DNA from 2 places in the Bradyrhizobium sp. AUGA SZCCT0182 genome. Region 1 is predicted to be linked to the other one. Evidence: riboswitches for the same ligand, from Rfam matches in the RefSeq annotation. Region 1 holds a riboswitch; the other holds the start of a gene.
What was found. A riboswitch is a leader RNA that binds a small molecule or an ion and turns the genes downstream of it on or off. The one in region 1 is predicted to bind cobalamin.
Positions count from the first base shown of each region.

Region 1 (14,491 bases):
AGAGCGCCTTGAGATCATCAGGGATGCGGTCGATCGAGCCGACGCTGCCGTCGAAATATTTGAGGTCGTTGACCATCACCTCGTCCCACAACCCGCGCGCCTTGAGGTCGCGCACCAGAAATTCGTTCACGACGGTGAAGTCGCCGGACATGTTGGATTTGACATAGAGGTTCTGGTAGGCGGGTTCGATCGACTGCGCGACGCCGCAGATGTTGGAAATCGTCGCCGTCGGCGCGATCGCCATCACGTTGGAATTGCGCATGCCGGTCGATCTGACGCGTTCGCGCAAGCTGCCCCAATCGAGCGTCATGGAACGGTCCATCGCGACACCGCCGCGCGCTTCCGCCAATAGCTCGATCGAATCGATCGGCAGGATGCCCTGGCTCCACAGCGATCCGTCGAACGAGGGATAGCGACCGCGCTCAGCGGCGAGATCGACCGAAGCCGAGATCGCGTAGTAGGAGATCGCCTCCATGCTGGTGTCGGCGAACGTCACAGCCGCATCGGAGGCGACAGCGATCCGCATCGCCTGCAGCGCGTCCTGGAACCCCATCAACCCGAGACCGACCGGACGGTGCCGCAGGTTGGAACGCCGCGCTTCCGGAATGGTGTAGAAATTGATGTCGATGACGTTGTCGAGCATCCGCATCGCAATCGTCACGCTCTTCTTCAGCCGCGCCTCGTTCAGGCGACCGCCCTGGATGTGATTGAGCAGGTTGATCGAGCCGAGATTGCAAACCGCGGTCTCGTCGTCGGAGGTGTTGAGCGTGATCTCGGTGCACAGATTGGAGGAATGGATGACGCCGGCATGACGCTGCGGCGAACGGAGATTGCAGGGGTCCTTGAACGTGATCCAGGGATGCCCGGTCTCGAACAGCATGGTCAGCATCTTGCGCCAGAGGTCAGTGGCGCGGACCTGCTTGAAGACGCGGATTTCACCGCGCGCCGCCCTGGCTTCATAGGCGGCATAGCGTTCGGCGAACTTTGTGCCGTAGAGGTCGTGCAGGTCGGGCGTCTCGTCAGGCGAGAACAGCGTCCATTCGCCGTCGGCTTCGACGCGCTGCATGAACAAATCAGGCACCCAGTTCGCGGTGTTCATGTCGTGGGTGCGGCGGCGGTCGTCGCCGGTGTTCTTGCGCAGATCGAGGAATTCCTCGATGTCGATATGCCAGGTCTCGAGATAAGCGCAGACCGCGCCCTTGCGCTTGCCGCCCTGGTTGACCGCAATGGCGGTGTCGTTGGCGACTTTCAGGAACGGCACCACGCCCTGGCTTTCGCCATTGGTGCCCTTGATGTGGGCCCCGAGCCCGCGCACGCGGGTCCAGTCATTGCCGAGCCCGCCGGAATATTTTGCCAGCAGCGCGTTGTCCTTGACCGACTTGAAGATGCCGTCGAGATCATCCGCGATCGTGGTGAGGAAGCACGACGACAATTGCGGCCGCAGCGTTCCAGAATTGAACAGCGTCGGCGTCGAAGCCATGAAATCGAAAGACGACAGCAAATCGTAGAATTCGATCGCGCGGGCCTCGCGATCGATCTCGCGGGTCGCAAGTCCCATCGCGACGCGCATGAAGAACGCCTGCGGCAGCTCGATGCGGTTGCCGCCTTCATGCAGGAAATAGCGGTCGTACAGCGTCTGCAGGCCGAGGAACTGAAACGCCAGATCGCGTTCCGGCTTCAGCGCCGCGGCGATTTTCTTCAGGTCGAAGCGCGCCAGATCCGGATCGAGCAGTTCGGCCTTGATGCCGGTCTTGATATAGGCCGGGAAATATTCGCCGTAGCGGCCGGCCATATCGGCCTGCGAGGCGTTGGTCGGCACCCCCTGCACGTAGGACAGCACTTCGGTGCGCAGCTTGTCGAGCAGCAGCCGCGCGCTCACGTAAGCGTAGTTGGGCTCCTGCTCCACCAGCGTCCGCGCAGCCATCACGGAAGCGAGCGCCAGTTCGTCCTGGCTGATGCCGTCGTAGATATTGCGCTGGGTTTCCGCGATGACGGGCGCGGCGTCGACGCCATCAAGACCGGCGCAGGCCTCGCCCACGATCAGCGCGAGCCGCCCGGTATCGAGCGGCACCTTGGTGCCGTTCGCCAGCGTCACATGCAGCACGGGTCCTGCCGCAGGCTTGGCCGATTTGGCGGCCTCCTGCTCGGCGCGCTGCCTGGTGCGCTCGTCGCGGTACAGCACATAGGCGCGCGCCACCTTGTGGTGCTCGCTGCGCATCAGCGCCAGTTCGACCTGGTCCTGCACGTCTTCGATGTGAAAGGTGCGGCCTTCGCTCATCCGGCGCGACAGCGCGCCGACGACCTCAGCGGTCAACTGCTCCACCACCTCATGCACCCGGCGCGAGGCCGCCGCGGTGTGGCCCTCGACGGCGAGAAACGCCTTGGTCATCGCGACCGAGATCTTGCTGGCATCGAATTTCGAAACCGTGCCGTTGCGGCGGATCACCTGCATCGGAAGTTCGGCGTCCGGCGCGGCGAGCGTTTCGGGACGCAACTGGAACAAGGGAGCGGTTTTGGCTTCGAGAGAAATGAGACCGGAAGATTCGGACATCGGCAGACCCCGTGGTGTTGTTGAGGCCGGATGTCTTTGGGGACGCTGCATCGAATGCGCGACGGCAACGCCGGCATGGATCTGCAAGCGACCGCCGGGACACCCCGCCCGTGGACGTTTTTTCGGTGTCGCGGCAGGTCTCCTGGCTCGCAGGTCGTCGTTATTCCCTGTCTTCCCAATGCGAAGCCGCATCAGTGACGTAAAGGGGGGAACAACTCACTGCTTACAGTTGCGGGGGCAGCGTCGGAATTTCGCGCCCTTTGGCGCAATCACCGACTTCCCTCTTAGCCACCATGACTTGCGTCGTGATGGACCGTGACAACTACATCTGGTGCGATTTGGGTAATCGTGTCAATGGTGCGCTAGCCGAGCCTGCGAAAATTCTGGTTCACCCTGTTGAAGCTGTGAACAACCGCAACAACCGGCGATCGAGTTGACGGGCGCGCCGAGTTGCCAGTAAGTGGACGCGTCGTGGTTCTTCGGGATGGTTTTCCCGAAGCTAAGAGGGAAGCCGGTGTGAAGCCGGAGCTGCCCCCGCAACTGTAAGCGGCGAGCCGCTGTCCAACAAAGTCACTGAGACCCGCAAAGGTTTTGGGAAGACCGGACAGCAGCATTGACCCGCGAGCCAGGAGACCTGCCTCGACAACATAAACGTCCTCGGGCGGGGTGTCCCGGTGGTGCGGTTGCGATTCCGCGCGCCCTACCGTCCGGAATCCAGACGTGTCACTTCGGCCTTTGCCCCCAACTTTTGGGGTTAAGCCATGTCTGTTTCCAATGCGACTGCTTCTGTAAATTCTACCTCCTCACTTCCCGTCGCTTCGCTCGGCACGCCGCGCATCGGTCCGCGCCGCGAGCTGAAATTCGCGCTGGAGAGCTTCTGGTCGGGCACGACCGACGAGAAAGCCCTGATCGAGACCGGCATCGGGCTGCGCGCGGCCAATTGGGCGCGCCAGAAGAGGCTTGGTGTCAGCATCATCCCGTCCAACGACTTCACGTTCTACGACCAGGTGCTCGACACCTGCGTGATGGTCGGCGCCATTCCGAAAAGCTACGGCTGGAACGGCGGCACGGTTCCGCTCGCCACCTACTTCGCGATGGCGCGCGGCGCCCAAGGCGCGGCGCATGATGCGGACTGCGGCCACGCCCACCACGACGCGGCCCACGGCGTGCCGGCGCTGGAAATGACAAAATGGTTCGACACCAATTACCACTACATGGTGCCTGAACTGGAGAAGGATCAGACCTTCACGCTCGCCTCGCGCAAGCCGATCGAGGAGTATCTGGAAGCCAAAGCGCTCGGCTACCAGACCCGCCCGGTGCTGGTCGGCCCCGTGACGTTCCTCAAACTCGCCAAGTGCAAGGATGCGGGATTCAACACGCTATCGCTGCTAGACCGGTTGGTGCCGGTCTATATCGAGGTGCTGCGCGAACTCGCGAAAGCCGGCGCGGAATGGGTGCAAATCGACGAGCCGTGCCTGGTCCTTGACCTCGACATTATCGCGCAGCAGGCGCTGCATTATGCCTATGCGGAAATCGCCAAGGCGGTACCTGAGCTCAAGATCATGCTGGCGACATACTTTGGCGGGCTCGGCGCCGACCGCGACACCGCGATCGCCCTGCCCGTCGCTGGCCTGCATCTGGACCTCGTGCGCGCGCCCGAGCAACTCGACGATCTTGCCGGTTTTCCAAAGGACCGCGTGCTGTCACTCGGCATCATCGACGGCCGCAATATCTGGCGCGCCGATCTGAGCCGGCTGCTCGACCGGCTGGAACCTGTGGTCACCAGGCTCGGCGGCGACCGCGTGCAGCTCGCGCCATCATGCTCGCTGCTGCACGTCCCGATCGACCTTGCGCTGGAAACCGGCCTTGATCCCGATGTGAAGAGCTGGCTGGCGTTTTCGGTGCAGAAGATCGAGGAACTGGCGGCGCTCGGAACGGCATTGGCGCGCGGCCGCGTCCACGCCGACGCCATCCTGAAGGCCTCCGATGAAGCCGCAGCGGCGCGCAAAGCTTCGCCGCGAATCCACGATGCCAAGGTGGCGGCGCGTGCCGCCGGCATCGATAGCGCGATGCGCCGCCGCCTCAACGCGTTTACCGATCGCGCCGGCGTGCAGCACAGCCGCTTCAACCTGCCGGCCTTCCCGACCACGACCATCGGCTCGTTCCCGCAGACCGCGGATGTCAGGAACGCCCGCGCCGCGCATGCCAAGGGCGCGCTGACCGACGACGCCTATAAACTCTATCTGCAGAACCAGACCGCGCGCGCGGTGCGCTGGCAGGAGAATATCGGGCTTGATGTGCTTGTTCATGGCGAGTTCGAGCGCAACGACATGGTGCAGTATTTCGGCGAGCAGCTCGAAGGTTTCGCCTTCACCGGGTATGGCTGGGTGCAGTCCTACGGATCACGCTACGTCCGCCCGCCGGTGCTGTTCGGCGACGTGTCGCGCCCGAAACCGATGACGGTCGAGTGGTGGCGGTATGCGCAGTCGCTGACCAAGCGGCCGATGAAGGCGATGCTGACGGGGCCGGTGACCATTCTGAACTGGTCGTTCGTCCGCGACGATATTCCGCGCAGCGAAGCCTGCCGCCAGATCGCGCTGGCGATCCGTGACGAGGTCGCCGACCTCGAAGCCGCCGGTGCCGGGATGATCCAGATCGACGAAGCGGCCCTGCGGGAGGGCCTGCCGCTGCGCCGGTCGGAGTGGAAGACCTATCTCGACTGGGCCGTGGACGCCTTCCGCATCTGTTCGTCGGGCGTGCGCGACGACACCCAGATCCACACCCACATGTGCTACTCGGAGTTCAACGACATCATCGATGCGATCGGTGCGATGGATGCCGACGTGATCTCGATCGAGACCTCGCGCTCGAAGATGGAACTGCTCGACGCTTTCCGGAACTACCGCTATCCGAACGAGATCGGCCCCGGCGTCTACGACATCCATTCGCCGCGGGTGCCTGAAACCGCTGAGATGACCGACCTGCTCAAGCTGGCGCGGCTGCGGCTCTCCGACGCCCAGCTCTGGATCAATCCGGATTGCGGATTGAAAACCCGGAAATGGGAAGAGGTGCGGCCCGCTCTGGTCAACATGGTCGCCGCCGCCCGCGAATTGCGGGCGCTCGCTTAAACGCCCGCCCCGTCTCTCATCCCGGCACCATTGAAAGGATACGCCATGCGCTTCTGGATCGAATGCACGAGGTGCGAGACGGGGCAGGCCACCCACATCAATATCGCGCTGGTCGGCAGCATGTGGCGCGACGGCGAGCGCACCGTGCTCGCCTTCGTCGGCGGCGACGGCCAGCGCATCGAGGTCACCGAGACGCCGGAACAGATCATGGCGCTGCATCTCGGACCGCTGGCAAAGGCGTAACGACGCGATGACGGTGAGGCCTGATAATGCCTGGTCGGAAGCTTCTGTCGATCTTCGCAAGGTCGGCGCGAATCCGGATTACTGGTATCCGGTCGCATGGTCGCACGAGGTGAAGTCCGGCCAGACTTTCGCGGCGCGGTTCGCGGGCGAGCCGATCGTGCTGGTGCGCCCGAGTGAGGGCGCGATCTTCGCGCTTGAAGACCGCTGCGCGCACCGCCAGGTGCCGCTGTCGAAGGGAACGGTCGATGGCTGCACCCTGCGCTGCGTCTATCATGGCTGGCGCTACGACGCGTCGGGCGACTGCATCGACGTCCCCTATCTTGGTAAGGGCAAGAGGCCGAACGGCGTCCGCCGCTATCCCTGCTTCGAACGCGACGGGTTGATCTTCGTATGGCCCGGCACAGGGCCTGCCGCCGCCCCCTTGCCGCGGATCGGCGCAACCGCTGATAACGCCTACAAGACACGGCGGTTCGGCAAGCTCGTCTCCTGCCACTACACTTTCATGCATGAGAATTTGATGGACATGAACCATCAGTTCCTGCACCGGCGCACCACCGGAAAAGTCGTGCCGCGCTATCTCGGCAGCCGCGCCGGCGAACGCTGGATGGAAGTCGATTACAGTTTTGCCCGGCCTGGCGAGAAGCCGCCCCTTGGCGAGGCCGTCATCGTCGGCGGCCTGCGCGGCCGTGCCGGCACGGCGCGCGACCTGATGACGGTGCGCACCGAATATCCCTACCAGACCCTGCAGATGTGGACGAAGGGCGACGCACCGGTTCTCAACGTATGGCTCGGCTACACGCCCATCGATGCAGCGCAGCGCCGTAACCGGACCTTCGTGGTGCTGTCGGTGCGCAAACCCAGAATTCCCGGCATCCTCGATCTCGGCTGGCCGGTGCTGGCCTGGTTCACCAACCGGGTCTTTTCGGAGGATTGCGAGATCGTCGAGATGGAACAGGCCGCACATGACGCGCAAGGCGCCGACTGGAACAGGGAAGTGTTTCCGCCGATCCACGCGCTGCGGAAGCTGCTGCGTGAGTGCGGGGAGCCAGGGCAGTAGCCCGGATGGAGCGCAGCGAAATCCGGGACGCACGTGACGTCGCGGCATGCCCCGGATTTCGCTGCGCTCCATCCGGGCTACAGCGATTCCGAGCCGCTCCCACGTCTTGCCGCTGATCCTCATGGCGCCGGACCAGGACGCCACCATAAAAAACGCGGCGTCACCGCCGCGTTTTCTATTTCAGATGCAAACCCACTTAGGCCTGCGGTTGCGGCTCCAGGCCGGGATCCGGATCGGGGCGCGGGCGCGACTTGCCGGCGGGCGGCACAGCCGACGCGCGCGGCGTGGTCGGCTCAAGCACCGACTCGCGGTTCGGCTTCTTGCCATTGAGCAGGTCGATGATCTCGTCACCGGACAGCGTCTCGAATTCGAGCAGGCCCTTGGCAAGCGCTTCGAGGTCGGCGCGCTTTTCCGTGAGGATGCGCGTCGCTTCGTTGTAGCCGTCTTCGACGAAACGCCGGATCTCGGTATCGATCTTCTGAACCGTTGCCTCCGATGCGTTCTGGGTGCGCGACACCGACATGCCGAGGAAAACCTCGTCCTGATTCTCGCCATAGGACACGGTGCCGAGCGCCTCGGACAGGCCCCAGCGCGTCACCATCATGCGCGCCAGGCGCGTGGCCTGCTCGATGTCGGATGACGCACCCGAGGTGACTTTTTCGCGGCCGAAGATCAGCTCTTCGGCAACCCGGCCGCCCATCATGATCGCGAGCCGCGACGTCATCTGCTCGAGCGACATCGACAGCTTGTCACGCTCGGGCAGCTGCATCACCATGCCGAGCGCACGGCCGCGCGGGATGATCGTGGCCTTGTGGATCGGATCGGTGGCGACGACGTTGAGGCCGACGATGGCGTGACCGCCTTCGTGATAGGCCGTCAGCAATTTCTCTTCCTCGGTCATGACGAGCGACTTGCGCTCGGCGCCCATCATCACCTTGTCTTTTGCTTCCTCGAACTCGGCCTGGGTCACCATGCGCTTGTTGCGGCGGGCGGCGGTCAAGGCGGCTTCGTTGACGAGGTTCATCAGGTCGGCGCCGGAGAAGCCCGGCGTGCCGCGTGCGATGGTCTTGAGGTTGATATCCGGCGCCAGCGGCACCTTGCGGACATGGACCTTGAGGATCTGCTCGCGGCCGACGACATCCGGGTTCGGCACCACGACCTGGCGGTCGAAACGGCCAGGGCGCAGCAGCGCGGGATCGAGCACGTCGGGACGGTTGGTCGCCGCGATCAGGATCACGCCTTCATTGGCCTCGAAGCCGTCCATCTCGACCAGCAACTGGTTGAGGGTCTGTTCGCGCTCGTCATTACCGCCGCCGAGACCGGCGCCACGATGGCGGCCGACCGCGTCGATTTCGTCGATGAAGATGATGCAGGGCGCGTTCTTCTTGGCCTGTTCGAACATGTCGCGGACGCGGCTGGCGCCGACGCCGACGAACATTTCAACGAAGTCGGAGCCCGAGATCGTGAAGAATGGCACGTTGGCTTCGCCCGCGACCGCACGCGCGATCAGCGTCTTGCCGGTGCCGGGAGGCCCGACCAGCAGCACGCCGCGCGGAATCCGTCCGCCGAGGCGCTGGAATTTGCCGGGGTCGCGCAGGAATTCGACGATTTCCTGCAAATCCTGCTTGGCTTCGTCGACGCCCGCGACGTCCTCGAAGGTGACCCGGCCATGCGCCTCGGTCAGCATCTTGGCGCGCGACTTGCCGAAGCCCATCGCCTTGCCGGCGCCGCCCTGCATCTGGCGCGACAGGAAGATCCACACGCCGATCAGCGCGATAAAGGGCAGCCAAGAGACCAGCAGCGACACGAACCACGGCACGTTGTCGCCGGGCGGCTTCGCACTGACGTTCACCTTGGCATCAACCAGGCGCTTCACCAGCGATGGATCGTTCGGCGAGTAGGTCTGGAAGCTGGAGCCGTTGGTGAAGGTGCCGTGGATCTCCGGCCCCTGGATCACGACGTCGCGGACGGTGTTCTTTTCGACCTCGCTCACGAACTGCGAAAACGTGATGTCCTGCGAGGACGCGCGCTGACCCGGATTCTGGAAAAGCGTGAACAGTGCCAACAGCAACAAAACAATGATGACCCAGAGGGCGAAATTGCGCAGATTGGCGTTCATCGATCTTCCTTCGTGGCCGCGCGGATCGCGGCCTTATGTCCTTGGGCAGTAAACCTTGGGTCGTCAGGTGAGAAACCCCCGGAGCACTGCTTACAATCTAGGTGGCGCCTGGGTCGATGCCAAGGGAACCACGCAGGACTATTTAACGCATCCTAGCGCGATTCCCGGTCAAATAATGGCGTAAGAATCAGCGTTTTTCGGGGGTGGTTAAGACTCCCCGCCGGTTTATTGACGGGATATCGAGGTTTGGGCTTGCCTCTCATCCCGACCTGCGACGACGCGGGGGAGCCGGCTCGACGTGAATTCGGCCTCCAATCAGGCTGATTGCGGCGCCCGCGAGGGTCTGCTTCAACTTCGGCTGGCCTTCCGATACCGCCCGATCCAGTACCGTCAGCAGGGCCTCGACCTTGCCGAGTTCCGCAGGCCCCTCGTGACCGACGCGGTCGATGGCCCGCATCAGCAGCCGAAGCCGGATTTCCTCAGGCAGACCCGCAAAGGCTGACGCATCGAAGCCAAAACGCGCGGCGTCATGGCGGTCCCTCAGCGCCAGATAGCGCTCGGCGCCATCGACGAGCACTTCCAGCGCGGCATTGGCCCGCGCCAGCCGCGACGCCAGCCGCGCCAGGATTCTCGCATCGCCGCCCTCTTCCGCCAGCGCCGGCATCAGCGCCCGCAAACGAGGCCGCGTGTAATTGACGTCGCGGTTGGTCGGATCATCGGCGAAGGCGATCCTGGCCTTGTTCAATGTCGCGATCAGTTGCGATTTCGGGACATCCAGCAACGGCCGCGCCAGCCACACGCCGTCGCGTTCCGATTGGCGCGCCATCGCCGCCAGACCGGCGATGCCGCTGCCACGCAGCATCCGCATCAACAATGTCTCGGCCTGGTCATCGCGGGTATGCGCGGTGAGGATATGGGTCGCTCCACCAGCGCGTGCTGCCTGCGCCAGCAGGCGATAGCGCGCCGCCCGCGCCGCGGCCGGCACGCCCGTGTTCGGCTTGGCTCCATGCCAGCGCAGCGTGCGATGGGGCAGATCGAGATGCCTGGCGAGCTTTTTGACGTCACGCGCCTCGCGCGCGGCTTCATGCCGCAAGCCGTGATCGACGGTCACCGCGATCAATCGCGGCCCGCGCTTCAGGGCACGGCACCAGCGCGCGGCGAGCCACATCAGGGCGATGGAATCAGGTCCGCCGGAAACGGCGAGCACGATCGCGGGCGCAGCCTTCCAGTCGGCGAACAGAAGTTTCGCCTGGCTCGCCGTGATCGCGGAATGGTCGTCCTCTGCCATGGGCCGACCATAGCGTTTTCAAGCGAGGGCTGTCCCGCACTTGATGGGGCTCAGCCGAACGAGCGAAAGCTCAGCACTTCACCCGCTTCTGCTCGCGGTCCACGGCGGCCTTCACGCCGGCCGAGGCGCGCGGATATTTCCGCGTCACTTCGCCAAGCGCGGCGCAGGCCGCTTCCTTTTCCTTCAGCGCCGCCAGCGACTGGCCGAGCCGCAGCAGCGAGTCCGGCGCCTTTGCGGACTTGTCGAACTTGGTGGTGACGCCGAGAAAGGCTTCCGCGGCATCGCGATATTGCTGGCGCTGGAAGAAGCTTTCGCCAAGCCAATATTGCGAATCCGCGATCAGGGGATCGCTCGGATATTTCTGCGCGAAATTTTTCATGGTCTCTTCGGCGAGCGCATAATCCTTGCGCTGCATGTAACCGATGCCGAGATCGAACTCGTCCTTGGGCGTGGCCGAAGGCGGCAGCGTCGTCAGCGCGGCGCTGGCGCCGGGCGCACGCACGGGCGGCGGCGCGCCGCCGGGATCGCGCGGGCTGGTCGCGCCGAGGTCGAGCGGCTCGCCCCGTCCGCGGCCGCCGGGCGCCCCGACCGGCGCGTCGTTGGCAACCGGCAACTGACCGCCACCGAGCGCGCGCGGCGCGCCGGGGGCGTTCGGATTCTGGTTGGGGTCGAAGGCGTCGCCGCGGCGGCGGCCGGTCGCCGGTGCTGCTGCCTGCTCCTGCATGATCGGCGGCGGCGCCGCGATCTGCGGCTGCTCATAGGACGGCTGCGCCTGCGGATAGCCCTGCTGTCCCTGCGGATAGCCTTGCTGCGCCTGGGGTTGCCGGGCGGGCGGATAGGCCTGGACCGGGGGCGGCACCGCGGCCACGCTGGGCTGGGCCGCCGGGGGCTGACCGGCAGGTGCTACCGCCGCACCGCCACCAAGCTGCCGCAGGCGCTCCTCGAGCTGGCGGTTACGATATTGCAGTTCCTCGTTCTGGCCGGTGAGCTGCCGCAGCTGGTTCTCGAGCCGCTGGATCCGCATATCCGCGTCGGCGTCGTCGGATTGCGCCTGGACCGGCGGGGAGCTTTGCGGAGAAGAGGACCACGGGAACGATACCTGTGCGAAGGAGGCCTGCGAAGACAAGGAGAGCATCGCGGCAATCGCCGCGGCGCCGATCGCATTGAGAAACCTGAATGACATTTTGCCCTGACGACGAAAATTCGGCGTGACATCGAAAGCCGAACACATTGAGAGAGGGAGTACGCCAGAATTGTGACTGGCGTTTCCGAATCCGGAAGCCGGATTTCGGTATGGTTTAGTATCAGCTTCAAAACAAGCAAGCGGCTTGCTCGGCGGGCCGTTCATCAACGGAAGGGATCAGGCCCATGCACGCACCCGTGAACGGGGTGATCTTCGACGTCGAAGCCGCGAAACTGGTTGCCCGACGGAGCGGACGCTGGCCGTCATTCGCGGCTTCATCATGAGACCAAAATGAAACCGGCGCCCGAAGGCGCCGGTTCTGAACTCGGTAGTCGCAGCCGCTCAGGCGCCGGCGTTCAGCACCGTGACCGCGCGGCGGTTCTGCGACCAGCAGGAGATGTCGTTACACACGGCGACCGGGCGTTCCTTGCCGTAGGAGATCGTGCGCATGCGGTTCGGATCGACGCCGCGCGAGGCGAGATAGCTCCGTACCGACTGGGCGCGCCGTGCACCGAGCGCGATGTTGTATTCGCGGGTGCCGCGCTCGTCCGCATGGCCTTCGATGGTGAAGGAATAGCGGTTGTAGGTCTGCAGCCACTGCGCCTGCTTTTCCAGGGTCGCGATCGCCTGCGGGCTGAGCTCGGTCTGGTCGCTCTCGAAGAACACGCGGTCGCCGACATTGACCACGAAGTCCTGCTGGCTGCCCGGGGTCGCCGCACTCGCCATCGCCCCCTCGGCGCCGACGTTCTTGTTGGCGCAAGCGCCCATCGACAGGGCCACCGCGAGTACCGCGACCAGTTTCAATCCCTGGAGGATGCGCATCTGATGTTTCATTCCGGAGCCTCCACGCTCACGTTTTCCGACTGTTATCCGGTCTACAGGGCGATGGTTAAGCGAACGTTCCGTCAACCTTGATGGAACCTTGCCAGACCCGATCAAATGCCGACAAACCGTGAAAAGCGCCCACGATGGTTAATGGTTTGTAAATGTGGCGCGACGGTGAAGGCAAGCGCAGGCGGGGCCGAAATCGCCCTTTTGGCGTTGGCATCGCGGACAGTACCGGGCTGAGGACACGTCAGGCGGCGGGCCAGGGCCCGGCAGCGGGGCCCCGATCAGCCGCGAAGCCGGCGGATCAGGCGTTTGGAACGATCGAGGCGCTCTCGAACGAGGTGACGCCGCCCTGCGGGGAGAATTGGCGCTCGCCGGCGCGCTGGAACAGCATCCGCCGCTCGAAAGCACTTGAGCGCATGACGGGAAAACGGGTCATGACGCGTTCCCGCACGGCCCGGTAGTCGGACGCCATCAATGCCACCTTTGGCAAGAATCCCGGAAACGAACGCGGGTCGGCGATGACCTCGGACATGAAGACCCGGCGATAGAATGCCTGGTGCTCCGCACGAACGAGCGCGAGCCCGAAATCGGCGTTGAAATGCTCGCATGCCATATAGGCCAGCCGGACCGTCAGATAGGGAATCTCAGGAAACTGCCTGGCTTTTTCGGGGAGCGCAGCAAGACGAAGCGGATCGATGAAGACTTCGCCTTGATCGATGCGCGGGTGAAGAACATCGCCGAACAAATCGACCGAACCGGAAATCCGACATTCTGACGTCACGACGTTGAGGCGGAGCGAACTACAGAGTTCTCCGTCAATGTAGATTCCGAACATCCAGGCGTTGGGCGCATCGTCGTAATGATCGCTGACGCGCTGAGACTCCGACGGCGCGGTTACTCCGCCATGCAGATAGGCTTTGTAACGCATCAAATAGATGGAATCTTTTTCCTCGGGAGTTTCCATGAGCCGGTAGTCGACGCGATCAGACAGTCCCGACTCCGGCACAAAAAGCGACGTGCGCGGTTCGGATCTGGACTTCATCTGATACTCCATAACTTCAACTTCCGAACAACTTGTGCGAGTGCGAAAGCTTAACAGCTCCTTAACAAAATTGCAAAGCTATCGAGACGTTAGGGTTAACCTTGCGGCCGTCTGCACGCGCATTTGAACCCGTAAGATTACGGAGGTTGTGTCAGGAAACTACGGAGGTTGTGTCAGGCGATTGAGCGCGATGGAACCACAACCAGCGGTTCGTCCGGCGAACGGCGGCCGTGGGAGGCGTTCAGCAGCTGGCGGATCCGCGCCGCTGGAACCGGCCGGCTGAACAGATAGCCCTGCGCCTCGGTCACCGCGCCATCGGCACTGACCAGTTCCAGTTGCTGGTTGGTCTCGATGCCCTCGACCACGACCGACATGCCGAGATCGGCCGACAGCCGCGCCACGCCGCGCAGCAACGTCAACGGACGATCGGTATCGATGCCTTCGAGGAAGGAGCGGTCGATCTTCACCTTCTGCAATGGGAAGTTGTGAAGATAGCTCAGGCTGGAATAGCCGGTGCCGAAGTCATCCAGCGAGATCCGCACGCCGAGCGAATGCAGCTGCGACAGCACGTCGTGCGTCAGCTGCGTGTTGCGCAGCAGCGAGGATTCGGTGATCTCGATTTCGAGACGGTCCGCCGGCAGGCCGGAGACTTCGAGCGCGTAGCGAACTTCGCTGAGCACGTCGCGCTGATGGAATTGCTGCGGCGAGAAGTTGACGGCGACGCTGACGGCCTCGGGCCACTTCATGCATTCCATGCAGGCCTTGCGCAGAATCCAGCGGCCGAGATCGACGATCAGGCCCATATCCTCGGCGACGGGAATGATATCGATCGGCGACACCGTGCCGCGGACCGGATGATTCCAGCGCAGCAGCGCCTCGCAGGTCGAGATCTTGCCGGACTTGATATTGACCAGCGGCTGATAGAACAGCTCGAACTCCTCGTTCGCCAGCGCCTTGCGCAGGTCGAGTTCCAGGATGCGGCGCGCTTCGACGGTTTGCGCCATCTCGTCGCGGAAGAAGCAGAAGGTGCCACGGCCGTCCGCCTTGGC
Region 1 covers NZ_JAFCLY010000064.1:6,179-20,669, reverse strand. Annotated here, with positions in the region: gene JQ611_RS38520 (ribonucleoside-diphosphate reductase subunit alpha) at 1-2,551, opposite strand, end outside; cobalamin riboswitch at 2,666-2,884, opposite strand; cobalamin riboswitch at 3,007-3,208, shown strand; gene metE (5-methyltetrahydropteroyltriglutamate--homocysteine S-methyltransferase) at 3,313-5,679, shown strand; gene JQ611_RS38510 (hypothetical protein) at 5,725-5,922, shown strand; gene JQ611_RS38505 (aromatic ring-hydroxylating dioxygenase subunit alpha) at 5,930-6,979, shown strand; gene ftsH (ATP-dependent zinc metalloprotease FtsH) at 7,176-9,098, opposite strand; gene tilS (tRNA lysidine(34) synthetase TilS) at 9,358-10,386, opposite strand; gene ybgF (tol-pal system protein YbgF) at 10,457-11,569, opposite strand; gene pal (peptidoglycan-associated lipoprotein Pal) at 11,912-12,403, opposite strand; gene JQ611_RS38480 (N-acyl amino acid synthase FeeM domain-containing protein) at 12,702-13,442, opposite strand; gene JQ611_RS38475 (bifunctional diguanylate cyclase/phosphodiesterase) at 13,616-14,491, opposite strand, start outside.

Region 2 (14,491 bases), on a different contig from region 1:
ACCCAGGCATCGCGCGAATAACGCGAAAGCCCGAGGATCTGCTCGGGATCGGCCAGCGACAGCAGCAATTGATCGCTGCAGACGTTCATCGACACGATCCGCGGCAGCTTAGCTGATAACGCGGAGCCGCCCGGCATCGCCAGCGCGGCAACCGCCAGCAGCACGGCAAGCCGGCGGCGCATCACAGATCCGCCCACGGCACGATCACGGCCTCGCGCTGGTATTCGGCGCGGTAGGCGCTGATCCGGAACACGTCGGCTATCACCCGCTCCGACAGCGCTTCCACCGGCGCGCCCTGCGACACCAGCCGGCCCTCCTTCAGCACCAGCACATGATCGGCGAATCGTGCAGCCAGGCCGAGGTCGTGCGTCACCACGATGACCAGCACGCCCTTGTCGGCGGTGGCGCGCAAATTCTTCATCACGTCGATCTGATGGCGCGGATCGAGCGAGGCGGTCGGCTCGTCGGCCAATATCACCGGCGCTTCGACCGCCAGCACGCGCGCCAGCGCGACGCGGCTGCGCTCGCCGCCGGACAGTTCGGTGACGCGGCGTTCGCTGAATTCCACCACATCGACCGCCTGCATCGCGCGCAATACGGCTTCAGTATCCTTTGGCGACAGCCGCGCCGGATCGGTCGCGCCGTGCGGATAGCGGCCGAGCGCCACGATATCGCGCGCCGGCAGTGGCCAGTGCACGATGTGGCCCTGCGGCAGATAGGCAAAGCGTTTTGCGCGTTCACGCAGCGACAGATCGGCCAGCGCATCGCCGCCTATATGGATACTGCCTGAGGACGGCAGCAGCCCCGACAGCGCCCGCAGCAGCGTGGTCTTGCCGGCGCCGTTCGGTCCGACCAGGGCGACCAGATGACCCGCGGTCAGCGACAGCGATACATCGCTGAGCACATGGCGGCCGGCCAATGTCACGTTTACGCCCTGCGCCGTGAGAAGCGTTGCTTCGCTCATGCGACACCTCCCCCGAGCGCGCGGCGTTCGCGCGCGATCAGATAGAGGAAGAACGGCACGCCGATGATCGAGGTCAGCACGCCGACCTTGATGTCGCTGGTCGAGGGAATGATCCGCACCGCGATGTCGGCGGCGAGCAGCAGCGCCGAGCCTGCCAGCGCACTCGGCACCAGCAGCCGCGCCGGATCATGACCGATCAACGGCCGCATCAGATGCGGCGCGACGAGGCCGATGAAGCCGATGGTGCCGGTGACCGCAACCGCGCCGCCGACCCCAAGCGCAACGCCGGTGATCACGATCAGCCGCAGGCGCCCGACATCGACGCCGAGGCTCTGCGCGGTCTCCTCACCGAGGCTGAGCGCGCGAAAGGAATGGCGCTGGCTGAACAGGATAATACCACCGGCAACGATGAACGGCAGCGCCAGCATCACGTGCTGAAAACTGCGATCCTCCAGCGATCCGAGCAGCCAGAACGCGATCTCCAGCACCACGAAGGGATTGCTGGAGAGGTTCATCACCAGCGCGGTGGCGGCGCCCGCCAGACTCGAAATCGCAAGGCCCGCCAGGATCAGGATCAGCAGCCCGGCATTGCGGCCGGCGATCGTCAAGAGCACGAACACCGATCCGAAAGCGGCCATGATCGCCACCACCGGCAACGCATAGGAGCGCACATCGGCCCACCCCAGCGCGATCACCAGCACCGCGCCGAAGGCGGCCGATTGCGGCGCGCCGAACAGCGAGGGCGAGGCCAGCGGATTGCGCAGCAGGCCCTGCAGCGACGCGCCTGACATTCCCAGGATGGCGCCGATCGCCAGCGCCAAGATGGTCCGCGGCAGGCGGATTTCCCGCACGATCACCTGCGACACATCGCTGCCGCCGCCGAGGAGAGCTTCCATCACCGCCAGCGGCGACAGCCGCACCGGCCCGATGCCGAGCGAGATCAGCACCAACAGCCCGACGAGGCCGGCGAGCGCGGCCGTCACGCCAATCCGGCGCCGCGCGGCCTCCTCGTTTGCAGCAATGATGGTCTCAACACTCATCGATCGTCCCCGGACGGTCAGCCCGTACCGCACAACGCGTTCGAACGGTACTGCTCATGCGACATAAAAGACGCACTCGTCCAGTGAGGATCGCAGGCGAGGCCTGATGGGATTGACTCTATCTTTGACAAACTTCTACCATAATTTTCGACGGTTCCCGTTTTGGGGATCAAAAGGGAATGCGGTGCGGGGACAGTCCCCCAATTCCGCGGCTGCCCCCGCAACTGTAAGCGGTGAATCTTTCGTCCTACGCCACTGGGATTCTCGGTCCTGGGAAGGCGACGAAAGGTAACGACCCGCAAGCCAGGAGACCTGCCGTCAGCCGTGGTCACACGCGAAGATGTCGGTCGGGGAGTACAGGCATTAGTTTCACCAGAGCTGCTTACAGCACGATGGTGGGACTTGGTTCGCTGTGACGTGCCACTGACGTCATACCGAGGCCTGAACCATGTCTTCCACCACCACTGCCGCCAAGCGGTGCCGCCGTCTTTTGCTGGCGTCCAGTTTTCTGGCGCCGATCATGGCGCTCACCAATTCCGGCGCGCAGGCCCAGCAGACCGCCACAGCGGATCAACTGCCGGCGATCGAGGTCAACCCGCCCGGCGACCAGAACCGGACCCGCGCCAAACCCGCTTCCGATCAAGGCTCGGGCACGCGCCGCGTCGTCGCGCCGAACCCGAGGCCGTCAAGCAATCGGAACCCTGCGCCGGGGACCGGCTCGAACGTCGCGTCACAAGGCGATGGCCAGGGCGGCGGCGGAACGCCCGTCCGGCAATTCGCCGGCATCGTCGGCACATCGGCGACCGTCATCACGGCTGAAGAGATCGCGCATTCACCCGCGCAGACCTTGCAGGAAATCATCGCGCAAACACCGGGCGTGCAGCTCACCAGCCTGTATGGCGGCGTCAACGGCGCGAAGACCAGCGTCGATCTGCGCGGATTCGGCGCGTTTGCGACCTCCAACACCCTCGTGCTCATCAACGGCCGCAGGCTCAATGACGTCGACATGGCCGGTGTCGATTTTTCGACCATCCCGCGCGATTCGATCGAGCGCATTGAAATCACCCGCGGCAACAGCGGCGCGGTGCTGTACGGCGACAATGCGGTCGGCGGCGTCGTCAACATCGTGCTGAAAAACGGCGTCGGCGGCCCGCCGGTCGCGATCCGCGGCGAAGCCGGCGTCGGCTCCTTCAACCAGCGCATGGCCTCGGTCTCGGCGGCGACCAATTTCGGTGCGTGGTCGACGTCGTTCTACGGCAACGCCATCAAGTCAGACGGCTACCGCGTCAACAACACGCTCGACCAGCGCAACGGAGTCGGCAACCTCAACTACACCACGCCCGGCCTCACCGCCTTCGTAACCGTTACCGGCGACGATCAGAAGCTCGGCTTCCCCGGCGGCCGCATCGTCGATCCCTCGATCGGCGTCAACGAACTGGTCACAGCCCGCACCGGCACCAGCACGCCGTTCGACTACGGCAATCAGCAGGGCGCCAGCGCCACCGCCGGCTTCACCAAGACCCTGTGGAACGGCGTCGATCTCATCATCGATGGCGGTGTGCGGGACAAGAAACAGCAGGCCGCGTTCTTCAATCCCTTCGCCAACAGTTACGTCGACAGCCATCTACAGACATGGTCCCTGACGCCTCGATTGAGCGTCAAGAATGTAATGTTCGGACTACCCTCTTCGATCCTGACCGGCATCGATTATTACGATGCGACGTTCCATCAGGAGCGGCCGGAATTCAAGGGCACACCGCCGATCCATACTTACGATCTGTCGCAAAGAACGATCGCCGGCTATTGGCAGCAAACCCTTGGGCTGTTGCCGACAACGGATTTTTCGTACGGCGCGCGAATCCAGAACACCAGCCTGAGTGCGCGGGACCGTCTTAACGATCCGCCGAATTGCGCCCTGTTTTTTACGTGCGGCGCTCAGAACCTTCCGCTGGATAGCAGCGAAGTCCAGCACGCGCTGCATGTCGGCCTCGAACATCGCTTCAACAATATCGTCTCGGTATTCGGCCGGGCCGCCCGCGCGTTCCGCACGCCGAATGTCGACGAGAGATTGTCCTCCGGACCCTCCTTCGATCCTGTCTTCTTCACCCCAATTCCCGGCACCTTCCAGCTGAAAACCCAGACCTCGCACGACGTCGAAGGCGGCTTCCGCATCAAGTCGGGCGGATTCCAGATGCAATCGAGCATCTACAACATGGACCTCGAGAACGAGATCCATTTCGTCCCCGCGCTGTTCTACAACGTCAACCTCGATCCGACCCGCCGTTACGGCTCGGAAACCAGCGCCTCGCTTCGCATCAGCGACAGCGTGCTGCTGCGCGGCGGCGTGGCCTACACCCGGGCGGTGTTCCGTGAAGGGCAGTTCGCCGGCAATGACGTTCCGCTGGTGTCCCGCTACACCGCCAGTGGCGGCGTGACTTGGAACATCTGGCAAAATTATCTGGTTGCGGACGCCACGGTGCGCGGCTGGAGCGAGCGCTACATGGACAACGACCAGAAAAATACCCAGCGCCGCATCCCGGCCGATGCCACCATCGACTTCAAGCTGAGCGGGGCATATCAGCACTTCTTCTGGTCGGTGAGCGTCAACAACGTGCTCAACGCGCTGTACTACGACTATGCGATCGCAAGCTCGTTCACCGACGGCCGCTTCAGCGCCTATCCGCTGCCGGGCCGGACCTACATGGTGAAGGCCGGCGCGACGTTCTGAGCCCGGACGCCGGTCCGGGGCCCGCTCCGGACCGGCTTGTCCTGACCTGACAAGCCAGTATTCTCTTTGGCCCCGAGGGTTAAGGGAATGCTGGTTGATGCATGATGTTTCCGCCGTCGCGGCGATCGATCTGTTGCAGCGGGAAATCGCCGATCCCGACACGCAATGGAGCCTCGGCACGTTCGGCGCCATCGCCGAATTCGCACGCGACCGCGACGAGCCGGTGCGGCTGACGCAATCGATCGAGGCCGTTGCAGCCGTGACGCCGCGCGGCGGCATTGCGCTGAAACCGGGCGGCAACAGCCGGCCGTTCGCCTCCGAGAGCATCACCAAGTCAGGCTGGAGCCATCGGATCGCGCTGTGCCTGCCGTCAGGCGATTGTGCAATGAACGGCCGCAACGCGCTGACGGAAATCGGCGCCGATCACGAGGCGCTGCGGCCGGAGGACCGCGAATCCATCCTGTTCGATCTCGGCCTCGGCGCGCTGCAGGCGGATTTTTGCGTGCGCGTCAGTAACCCCCGTCTCGCCACGCGGCTGCGCGAACTCTGCGGCCGCGCCATCTTCGAACACGACAATCCCGCAATGGGGATGATCCTTGGCGCGAACCCGCATCGCGTCTTCATCAGCCGGCTCGGCCGCATCGAGGTCTATCAGCCGATCCCGCCGCCCTCGGGCAAGAGCCCGGAAGGGCCGCACACGCACGTGCTGCCAAGACTCCTGAAAAGCGGCCGGACCCATGCCGCGACCGAGCCGGTTCCCGACGGCTGGATTCCCTGCGCGCACATCTATCCGCCGCATCCGTTGCGTGACGGAATGGGCGAAGCCCGGCCGTTCGACCGGACACGTCACCAGCGTTTTCAACGGATCCTGGCGGCGTGCGGCGATCCCGAAGCGCTCGCGATCAAGCAGCGCGTCGTCGATGCGGTGCTGGCGGGGGAACCGCCGGCGGCGATCGCCGGCGACCGTCACGGCCGCGCCGGCATCCGCATCGCGCTGCGCCAGGTCAAAGCCGAAGGTCAGGCGTCAACGACATTGGCAGCCTGGCTGGCCACTTTCGACCAGAGCGGTCCTGAAGACGGCGATGACCCCACCGCCCTTCACCATCAGGGCTGAATCAACGCGATAACGGGGCGTTTTCGACCCAAATTCGCCCCCTCAGCGGCGCAATCCATGGTATTACCGCCGAAACACCGCCCGACGGCATGCGTCGCGGTTCCAGAGGTATATGATGAACGACGAACCGAAGAGTCCGGCCGAAATGAAAGAGATTCGGCTGCACCGCAAGCGTACCCAGGAGGTCGAGGGCATCAAGGCGATGGCCGAGATCGCGGCCTCCGACATCGCGATTCGCAAGCGGACTGAAAAGCTGCGCGCGCTGCGGCTGGCCAAGGAAGCTGAAGACCTTGCCAATCCGCCCGAACCGAAGGCCAAGCCTAAAGCGAAAGCCAAAGTGGCGAAGAAGGCTAACGTAAAATGACGAAAGATGATCGCGACCGCGCCCAGGCGCGTCTGGATAAAACCACCCGCGCAGCCCAGGACGCGCGGTCCGGCAAGGCCGACCGCGATGCGGCCTCGAGGGCCATGCTCGACAATATGGCGAAGCTGAAGGCGTTGCGGCTTGCCCGCGAGGCCGCCGCACCTCCGGCTCCCGTCAAGGCAAAGAAGGCAGCGGCCAAATCGAAGAAGCCGGGCGAGAAGCGCCCGACCCCCGCGTTGGGCGATTGGCTGGCGAGCCAGCAAAGCGGCGGACGACGGACTTAACATCGAAGACCTTGAGCTGAGCTCCTTGAGCTCAGCTTTGAAGTCCAGTCTTGAAGTTCAGTCTAAAAATTCGGTCTTGCAGCGTTACGCCGGTGGCCAATGGATCATCGAGCGCGTCTTGGTCTCGGCGTCATAGACCTGCACTTGCAGCATCTGGAATTTGTTCTTGAGCGCCGTGCCCGCCTCTTCGGCGGCTTCGACCGTGTCGTGGTGCGATTTGAAGTGACCATCCACGACAAGCGAATATCCATTGGTCGGCGCCTTGTCGGCGCGAATGATCTTGCGCGGCTGCTGTTCTTCGGTCTCGATGCGAGGCTTCTTCATTTTGGCTCCGTGTGATTGCCCCGTTTGAAGCAATATCGGCAAAAAGGGCAAGGAAAATTCGTGTTGCTGCCGCTAGTATAATGCGCAAAGTCGGTCGTATTACGGTGAATGCGTCAATTCGTCCGGATAAAGCCGGTTGAGCCGGCAAAAAGGCGCGATATGGGCGGAAACGGCAAAAAGAGCGAGCCTCCCAGGCAGGACAACGACAAGCCCGTGAAGCCGAAAGGCCCGCCTGTCGAGGACGACGATTACGAGGATGGCGACATCGCCACGCCCAAGCACGACCGCCACGGCACTGACGACGAGCCGTTGTGAATTCCATGTCGTCCCGGCGAACGCCGGGACCCATACGCCGCGGCCGTTGCGATACGGCAAGCGGCTAGAGACTCCTAAACAACAAACGTCGGTGGCTATGGGTCCCCCGATGCGCATTTGCGCATCTGAGCTCAAGGCCGGGACGACGCGAGATCTAACCAAACCCATCGCTTTCGATCTTCCGGATACTCCCGACATCGAGCAGATGCGCGCCAAAACCGCCGCGCGCCAGCTTGATCGCTGACGACGGCGAGGCCAGCAGAAATGCAGCGGTCATCGCCAACGGCACGGCGCTGAACCAGTCCAGCCGTACCGGCGTGAGTTCTTCGCGGCTGCCAGCATAGGGTCCGCTGGCGGTAAACACCCGGCCGCATTCCCGGATAATATCGCCCCGCGTACCGCCGCGCGATGCGCAACCGAGCAGCGCCTGCATCGCCAGATGCGTGAGCACGCCCTCGCGGCTTTCCGGCAGCGGCTCCGGCGTCTCGCCTTGCGAGACACGCAGCAATAACCCAACGAGATCGATGCCGGCGCGGTAGGCGTTGACCGGCTCGACCAGCCGCGGGTTGCAATCGATCAGGAGCGGCGCCGTACCATCGTCGGGCATGATAAAATCGACCGACAACGCACCGTGCCAGCCGAGTTGCCCGCCGATCGTCTCGAGATAGGCGCGCACCATCGGCCGGCCCACGCTTTGCTTGATCGCCTCGCCGCCACCGACGCCGGCAGCGACTTGCCGATAGGCATGAAAGCCGACCAGCCGTCCCCGGCAAAACACCGACTGCGCCTTCTCGGTGGTGCCCGAGATGAGGTCCTGCGCCAGCACCTCGCCCGCGAACGCATCGCCGGCGTCGAGATCACACAGTGCTATTTCCAGATCATCCGTATTGCGCACGAACCAGACGCCGCGGCTTGCGGTGCCGATCGAGGTCTTGACCACGGCTGGAAAACCGATGGCGTCGCGCAGCGCGCGTGCAGATTTCACGATCCGCGTCGGCGGCTGCGGCAGCTTCCATTGATCGAGCAACCGGCTGAATCCGGCCTTGCTGTGCGCGGTGCGATAGCTCTCGAATGAAGGCAGCGCAACACCGGTACGGCCTTCCAATCGAGCGAGCATCCGCGCAAACAGAAAACCCTGCTCATGCGTCGGCAGCAGCACGTCGAAACGTTCGCGCGCCAGCAATTGTTCGACAAACGCCAGAAATCCGGCGGGGTCTGTGCGCAGGCCCGGGCAGCGGTGAAATTTGCGGACGAAGCGTGAGAACCGCGCCAGGCAATGGGCGGAGGGATCGCAAACCTCGACATGATGGCCCGACAGGCCCAGTATCGTGATGGCCTCGCGGGCTGAGGTACTGGAACCTTCTGACACCAGCACCCGGAGCGGCTTCCCCGGATCGATCATGCCGGATCATTGCTGCGCCCGCCGACTTTGTCCCTGAACTTATTGACGCATTTGGCCCCTTCCGCACCCTGCGCCGGGGCAGCCATGCAGCGGTATTCATGGACAAATAACGGCTAATCACTATTTTCGGCGAGCATTTTCGCAAAGCCAGCCTTTGCCGGGCCGTAGATCGAGACGGGGTTTGACGCTGATATGGTCGATGTTCTGACCGCACCGCAACACGTGAAAGCGGATGGTTCTCTGCGCACGCTGGCGGGAATTTCGGTGGCCCATTGGGTCAGCCATTTCCATATCTTCGTGTTGCCGATGCTGTTTCCTTATCTGAAGGCACAGCTCGGCGTCGGCTATATCGAGCTCGGCTTCGCCCTGACCGTGTTCGGATTGGTGTCCGGCCTGACCCAGGCGCCGATCGGCTATCTCGCCGACCATATCGGCGCGCGCAAGGTGCTGTTAATCGGCCTTTGTGTCGGCGGCCTGGCGCTGATCATACTCGGCATGCATCTGAGCTACACGTCACTGATCGTCTGCGCCGCGCTGCTTGGTCTCGCCAACAGCGTCTATCACCCCTGCGATTACGCCATCCTCTCCACCCATATGGATGAAGCGCGGATGGGCCGCGCGTTTTCGATCCACACTTTTGCGGGCTTCCTCGGCGGCGCAGTGGCGCCCGCGATCATGGCGGCACTCGTCGCTTGGGTCGGAGGTCTCGGCGCGCTGATCGTGGCCGGCGCGGTCGGACCTGTGGTAGCGCTGCTGTTGATCGCCGTCGGCATTCCCGATGCGAGTTCGGCCGACCGCAAGACCGATGGCGCGGTCGCACCCCAGCAAAGCGTCATTACGTCGGCGATCATCATGCTGACGTTCTTCTTCATGCTGCTTGGTCTCTCCAACGCCGGCATCAGCAATTTCGGCGTGGTCGCGCTGATGAGCGGCTATGGCGTGACATTCTCGGCCGCCAATATCGCGCTGACGGCGTTTCTCGGCGCCAGTGCGGCGGGCGTGCTGGCCGGCGGTTATCTCGCCGACCGCACCACGCGCCACGGACAGGTCGCCGCCGCCTGCTTTGGGATCAACGCCATCATCATGCTGGTGATCGCGACGACCACCTTGCCGTCGGTGGTGCTGACCGCGGCGATGGGAATTGCCGGGTTCCTCGGCGGCGTGATCGCGCCCTCCCGCGACATGCTGGTGCGCAACGCCGCCCCTCCAGGTGCGGCCGGCCGCGCTTTCGGGATCGTCTCCACCGGCTTCAACTTCAGCGGCATTCTGAGCCCGCTATTGTTCGGCTGGATCATGGACCAGCACCTGCCGCATTGGGTGTTCGGCGCCTCCGTCGCCTTCATGGTCCTGACGGTACTGCTCGCATTGATCACCGACCGCAAACCGAAAACGCGGTCGGAGGGCCCGGTCACAAGCGTGATGCATTCCTGAACCTCAATCCCCGCGGTTGACTGCATCGGGGGATATCAGATGATGCAGTCAACAAAATTTCAAACCCGGGATGAATCGCCATGACCAGTTCCCATGATCTCGTGATCCGTGGCGGCAATATTGCCGATGGCAAGGGCGGCGACCTCTATGAAGCCGATATCGCCATCTCGGGCGGCCGCATCACCGAGGTCGGCAAGGTTTCCGGGAAAGGCAAGGAAGAGATCGACGCCCGGGGCAAACTGGTCACACCCGGCTTCGTCGACGTCCACACCCATTATGACGGCCAGGTCACCTGGAGCCAGGAGATTACGCCGTCGTCGCAGAACGGCGTCACCACAGCGATCATGGGCAATTGCGGCGTCGGCTTCGCGCCGTGCCGGCCGAGCGACCATGTCCGCCTGATCCAGCTGATGGAAGGCGTCGAGGATATTCCGGAGCCGGTGTTGAGCGCCGGCATTCCCTGGGCCTGGGAAAGCTTTCCGGATTACATGGAGTGGCTGTCGAAAAGGAATTTCGACATGGATGTCGGCGCGCAGCTGCCGCACGCGGCCTTGCGTGTCTATGTGATGGGTGACCGCGGCGCGCGCCGCGATCCCTCCACGCCTGACGACAACAAGGCGATGGCGGCGCTCGCCGCCGACGCCGTGCGCGCGGGCGCACTCGGTTTCTCGACCTCGCGCACCCTCAACCACCGCACATCGACCGGCGACTACACGCCGACCTTGAAGGCCGGCGAGGACGAGCTGACCGCGATTGCCGCCGCGATGCACGGCCAGGGCCGCAGCGTGCTGCAATTCGTGCTCGATCTCTCCACCCTCAACGAAGATCTGCCGATGATGCTGCGGGTGGCCGAGAACACCAAAATCCCGGTGTCGTTCTCGATCACGCAAAACGACAAGGCGCCGCAGCGCTGGCGCCAGACGCTCGACACCATCGCGGAGGCTTCCGCGCGCGGCCTGTCGATCACCGCGCAGATCGCCGCCCGCCCGGTCGGGCTGATGCTGGGCCTCGAATTGTCGCGCAACCCGTTCCAGACCCATCCGAGCTATCAGGCGATCGCGAAACTGCCGTTGAAGGAGCGGCTGGCACGTTTGCACCAGGCGGAAGTGCGCGCCGCGATCCTGAGCGAACACGCGACCGCGACCGATGACCCGCTGTTCTTCCGGCCGAACTACGACAAGATGTATCTGCTCGGCAATCCCCCTGATTACGAACAGCCGCCGGAAAATACGTTGGGCGCGCAGGCCCGCCGCTTGGGCAAGCAGGCGGAAGAGCTGGCCTACGACGCGATGCTCACCGACGACGGCCGCGGCATGCTCTACGTGCCGTTCCTCAATTATGCCGACGGCAATCTCGATGCGACGCGCGAGATGCTGCGCAACCCGAACGCGGTGCCGGGCCTTTCCGACGGCGGCGCGCATTGCGGCATCATCTGCGATGCAAGCTTCCCGACCTACCTTCTGACGCACTGGACCCGCGACCGCAGCCGCGGCGAAAAACTCTCGATCCCGTTCGTGGTCGCGGCGCAGTCGCGCAAGACCGCGCTCTCGGTCGGTCTCTACGATCGCGGCGTGATCGCGCCGGGCTTCAAGGCCGACGTCAACGTGATCGACTACGACAAATTGCATCTGCATCCACCGAAGGTACATTACGATTTGCCGGTCGGCGGCCGCCGGCTGATGCAGCAGGTCGACGGCTATGACGCCACCATCGTCTCCGGCGTGGTGACGCAGCGTAGCGGCAAGGCCACCGGCGCACGCCCCGGCAAACTGGTGCGCGGCGCGCAGGGTATCCAGCCGAAGTTCGGCGCGGCGGCGGGCTGACGCAGGTTCGGCTTAGCCGCAATCGAGGTCGATCGCGTTACCGCGCTTCGACACCCAACGTCGCAACGCTCGTTCCAACTCGTCGCAGATCAGGCGCCGCCAAACTTGGACGGATCATTGTAGCTCGGGGTCTGGTCCTGCAGCACGGGCGGGAAGCGCGGGTCCACAGGCTGGACGGGACGGACAATGACATGTCGCGGCTTGGCGTGATGCACCTTCTTTGCGGCGCTGGCAGAAGCACTAAAGGCGATCAAAACACCTAGGGCCAACACAAAACGCATCGCAAATATCCTTTAATCAGCTACCCCGTTTGATCAGCTACCCCGCTTCCCATGTGTAGGGCGGAACGCAGCGCCGCAATCTGTGACGGCATCAGGATCGCTCAAATCGGGGTGATCGCAAGGCACAGGCGCACGCCCGGGCAAACCGCTGCGCGGGGGCGCAGGGGTGTCACAACCGAAGTTTGGCGCCTCGGCGCGTCAGGCCTTGGTCGCAGCCTCAGTCACGAACTGATGACCGACCCACCATACGGATTGGCGGGGATTCAATGCCTCATGCAGCATGGCGTATCCGCAGGCCTTGAACACGATTTCGCTCAGCGCCGCCGTGAGAAGCTTGCGGCCGTCCTTGTGCATGTCGATAATTGCTTTCGACGTGGCGTGCATCAATTCCATCTGCTCGGGACCATTGTGCTGCGGCCATTGTTCGAACTTGGTCCAGCGCTGAATAATGTCTGACCGGAAATAATTGTCGGTGAGCTCGATCAGTGCCTCAAGGCTGTGCTCGGGCTTCAGCAGGTCAGAACACTCGGCCAGAAGTTTTTTGGTAACCGGATGATCGGGCGCCTCTTTTTTGAAGGCGGCGAGAAGCGGATAGAGCGCCACTTCAACACCCAGAAATATCGAGCTTGAATTGGTCAGTATCTCCGGCGCATTGAAGACACTCGCTTTCACGCCATCCGCGGTCGCGCGCCGCGCGATATTCTCGAGTTCGATTTTCGCGAAACCCTGCAGGTAGGGTGAGTAGCTCTGCCAGTGATACTCGCCGGCAATAAGGATCTCGGTGCCATGATAGCCGTAGGCCACGTAAGAAACCTGACCGCCGTTCTTGGCGACGCTGTCGCGCAGCCCGGAACTCAGTTCGATCAGATCCGAAAGGCTATTCGCGCTCACATCCATAAAGCTCATTTCGCAGAGCCGGCCGAGGTCGCCTTCCCAAAATTCCTTGGAAGAGGTCGCGGTCCCTTTGAAGACCCGGTTCATCACGGGCATCATGATCTTCGCGCGCGGAACTCCGCCGGCCATGGTGTGAGCGATCAGGACCTTGGCGCCATCGGGAATTTGCTTTTGCAACTCGACCAGATATTGCTGCACGCGCACGCGAAAATTTTCGCGGCCGGCTTTGCGCGACTCTTCCACCTGCGCAAGATCAACCGTGGCCTTGTCCCACTCGCTGAGTTTTAAACCCTTGAGCTGGTCGCATGGGCTGAGACCCTTGCTCGATTTTGCCAGATCGAATCCGCATTCCAAGGGAACGTTGACCAGCGGCTGGTCTTTCTCGGCCAACTCTTCCGCTGTCAAAGGCCGCAGCTGCTCATTTTCATCGCGGCGTCCGACCGTGCCATAGATGACTGTCATCCCGGCCTTCTTGGCTTCATCGATCAGGCCGTTGACGTAACCTCGGGCAAAGACCTCGCCGAAAATGACCAGAACGTCGTTTTTGCCATAGCCTGAAACGGGGTTGACCTGACGAAGCGGTTCGAACTTTTGCACGCGGATATCCTTGGCTGGAGAGGTTCTTCGAATACTAACAAATTGACCGGTACCAAGTACATCGGTTCCATCCTGAACCCAAGCATGAACCCAAGTATCGATACGCTGTCGATACGCGCCGTGCTGGCATTCCCCATACCCGGAGGGTATAATTTGAGGGAATTTGGCGATGGTACGAATGTCGATTTTTACAGGCAGATTAGGTCTCGCGCTCGTCCTGGCGGCGCTCTGTCTGGGCGGGCGGACGGCCCATGCCCAGGCCGCCCCCGTGCCATATTGGAGCCCGAGTTGGCCCCTCGGCTTTGGCGGGACCCTGCCCTCCGACCAGGACTCCCCGACGCGCTACAATTTCCAGAACGGCATGTTTATCAGCGGCACCAGCATTCCTGCGGGAATGAACTGGAACGGCATCAACCAGGCTGGAGCGTTCGGCAATTTCGGCTCGCTCCGTTACGAGGGTATGCAGGCCGGCTACAATTTCGGAAGCCCGGGCGGGTTACCCGTTTCGCTCTATGCCGGGTTCGAAACCTTGAAATACGATAGCGGCATCGGCGGTCCGTTTGCGGCGTTCGACAAGAAGTCCGGCACATTGCCGGGCTATCGCGCGAATGCCGGCATCGAATTTCAGCCGGCGCCGAATCTTAGCCTGTCACTCGGATTCGGCTACACCCAGCGGTCCGGGAGCATCCCCATCGACAGCGAAATCAATTCGCTGCCCGGCGCTTCGATTATCCCCAGCGCTCCCCGCTGACGCAGGGCTTCCGGCCAACTCCGGTCGTCGCCATCAGAGCGGACCGAGGATGCCCCATCGACGATCGCAATATTCCTTGATGGCCGCGGCGACACCGCTGCTGATGATGTCCCGGCGTTCGGCTGAGTCCATCTGGAGCTCTTCGTCCCGGTTGATGATCGAGCCCGCCTCCAGCAGCA
Region 2 covers NZ_JAFCLY010000001.1:376,305-390,795, reverse strand. Annotated here, with positions in the region: gene JQ611_RS01815 (ABC transporter substrate-binding protein) at 1-182, opposite strand, end outside; gene JQ611_RS01810 (ABC transporter ATP-binding protein) at 182-964, opposite strand; gene JQ611_RS01805 (iron ABC transporter permease) at 961-2,004, opposite strand; cobalamin riboswitch at 2,139-2,339, shown strand; gene JQ611_RS01800 (TonB-dependent receptor) at 2,453-4,732, shown strand; gene JQ611_RS01795 (DUF6925 family protein) at 4,830-5,846, shown strand; gene JQ611_RS01790 (transcriptional regulator) at 5,962-6,210, shown strand; gene JQ611_RS01785 (hypothetical protein) at 6,207-6,494, shown strand; gene JQ611_RS01780 (hypothetical protein) at 6,579-6,818, opposite strand; gene JQ611_RS01775 (hypothetical protein) at 7,288-8,535, opposite strand; gene JQ611_RS01770 (MFS transporter) at 8,728-9,966, shown strand; gene JQ611_RS01765 (amidohydrolase family protein) at 10,047-11,789, shown strand; gene JQ611_RS01760 (hypothetical protein) at 11,879-12,070, opposite strand; gene JQ611_RS01755 (enoyl-acyl carrier protein reductase FabMG) at 12,269-13,561, opposite strand; gene JQ611_RS01750 (outer membrane protein) at 13,740-14,312, shown strand; gene JQ611_RS42640 (N-acetylmuramoyl-L-alanine amidase) at 14,346-14,491, opposite strand, start outside.
Region 2: another riboswitch for cobalamin. It lies ahead of JQ611_RS01800 (TonB-dependent receptor); the one in region 1 lies ahead of JQ611_RS38520 (ribonucleoside-diphosphate reductase subunit alpha).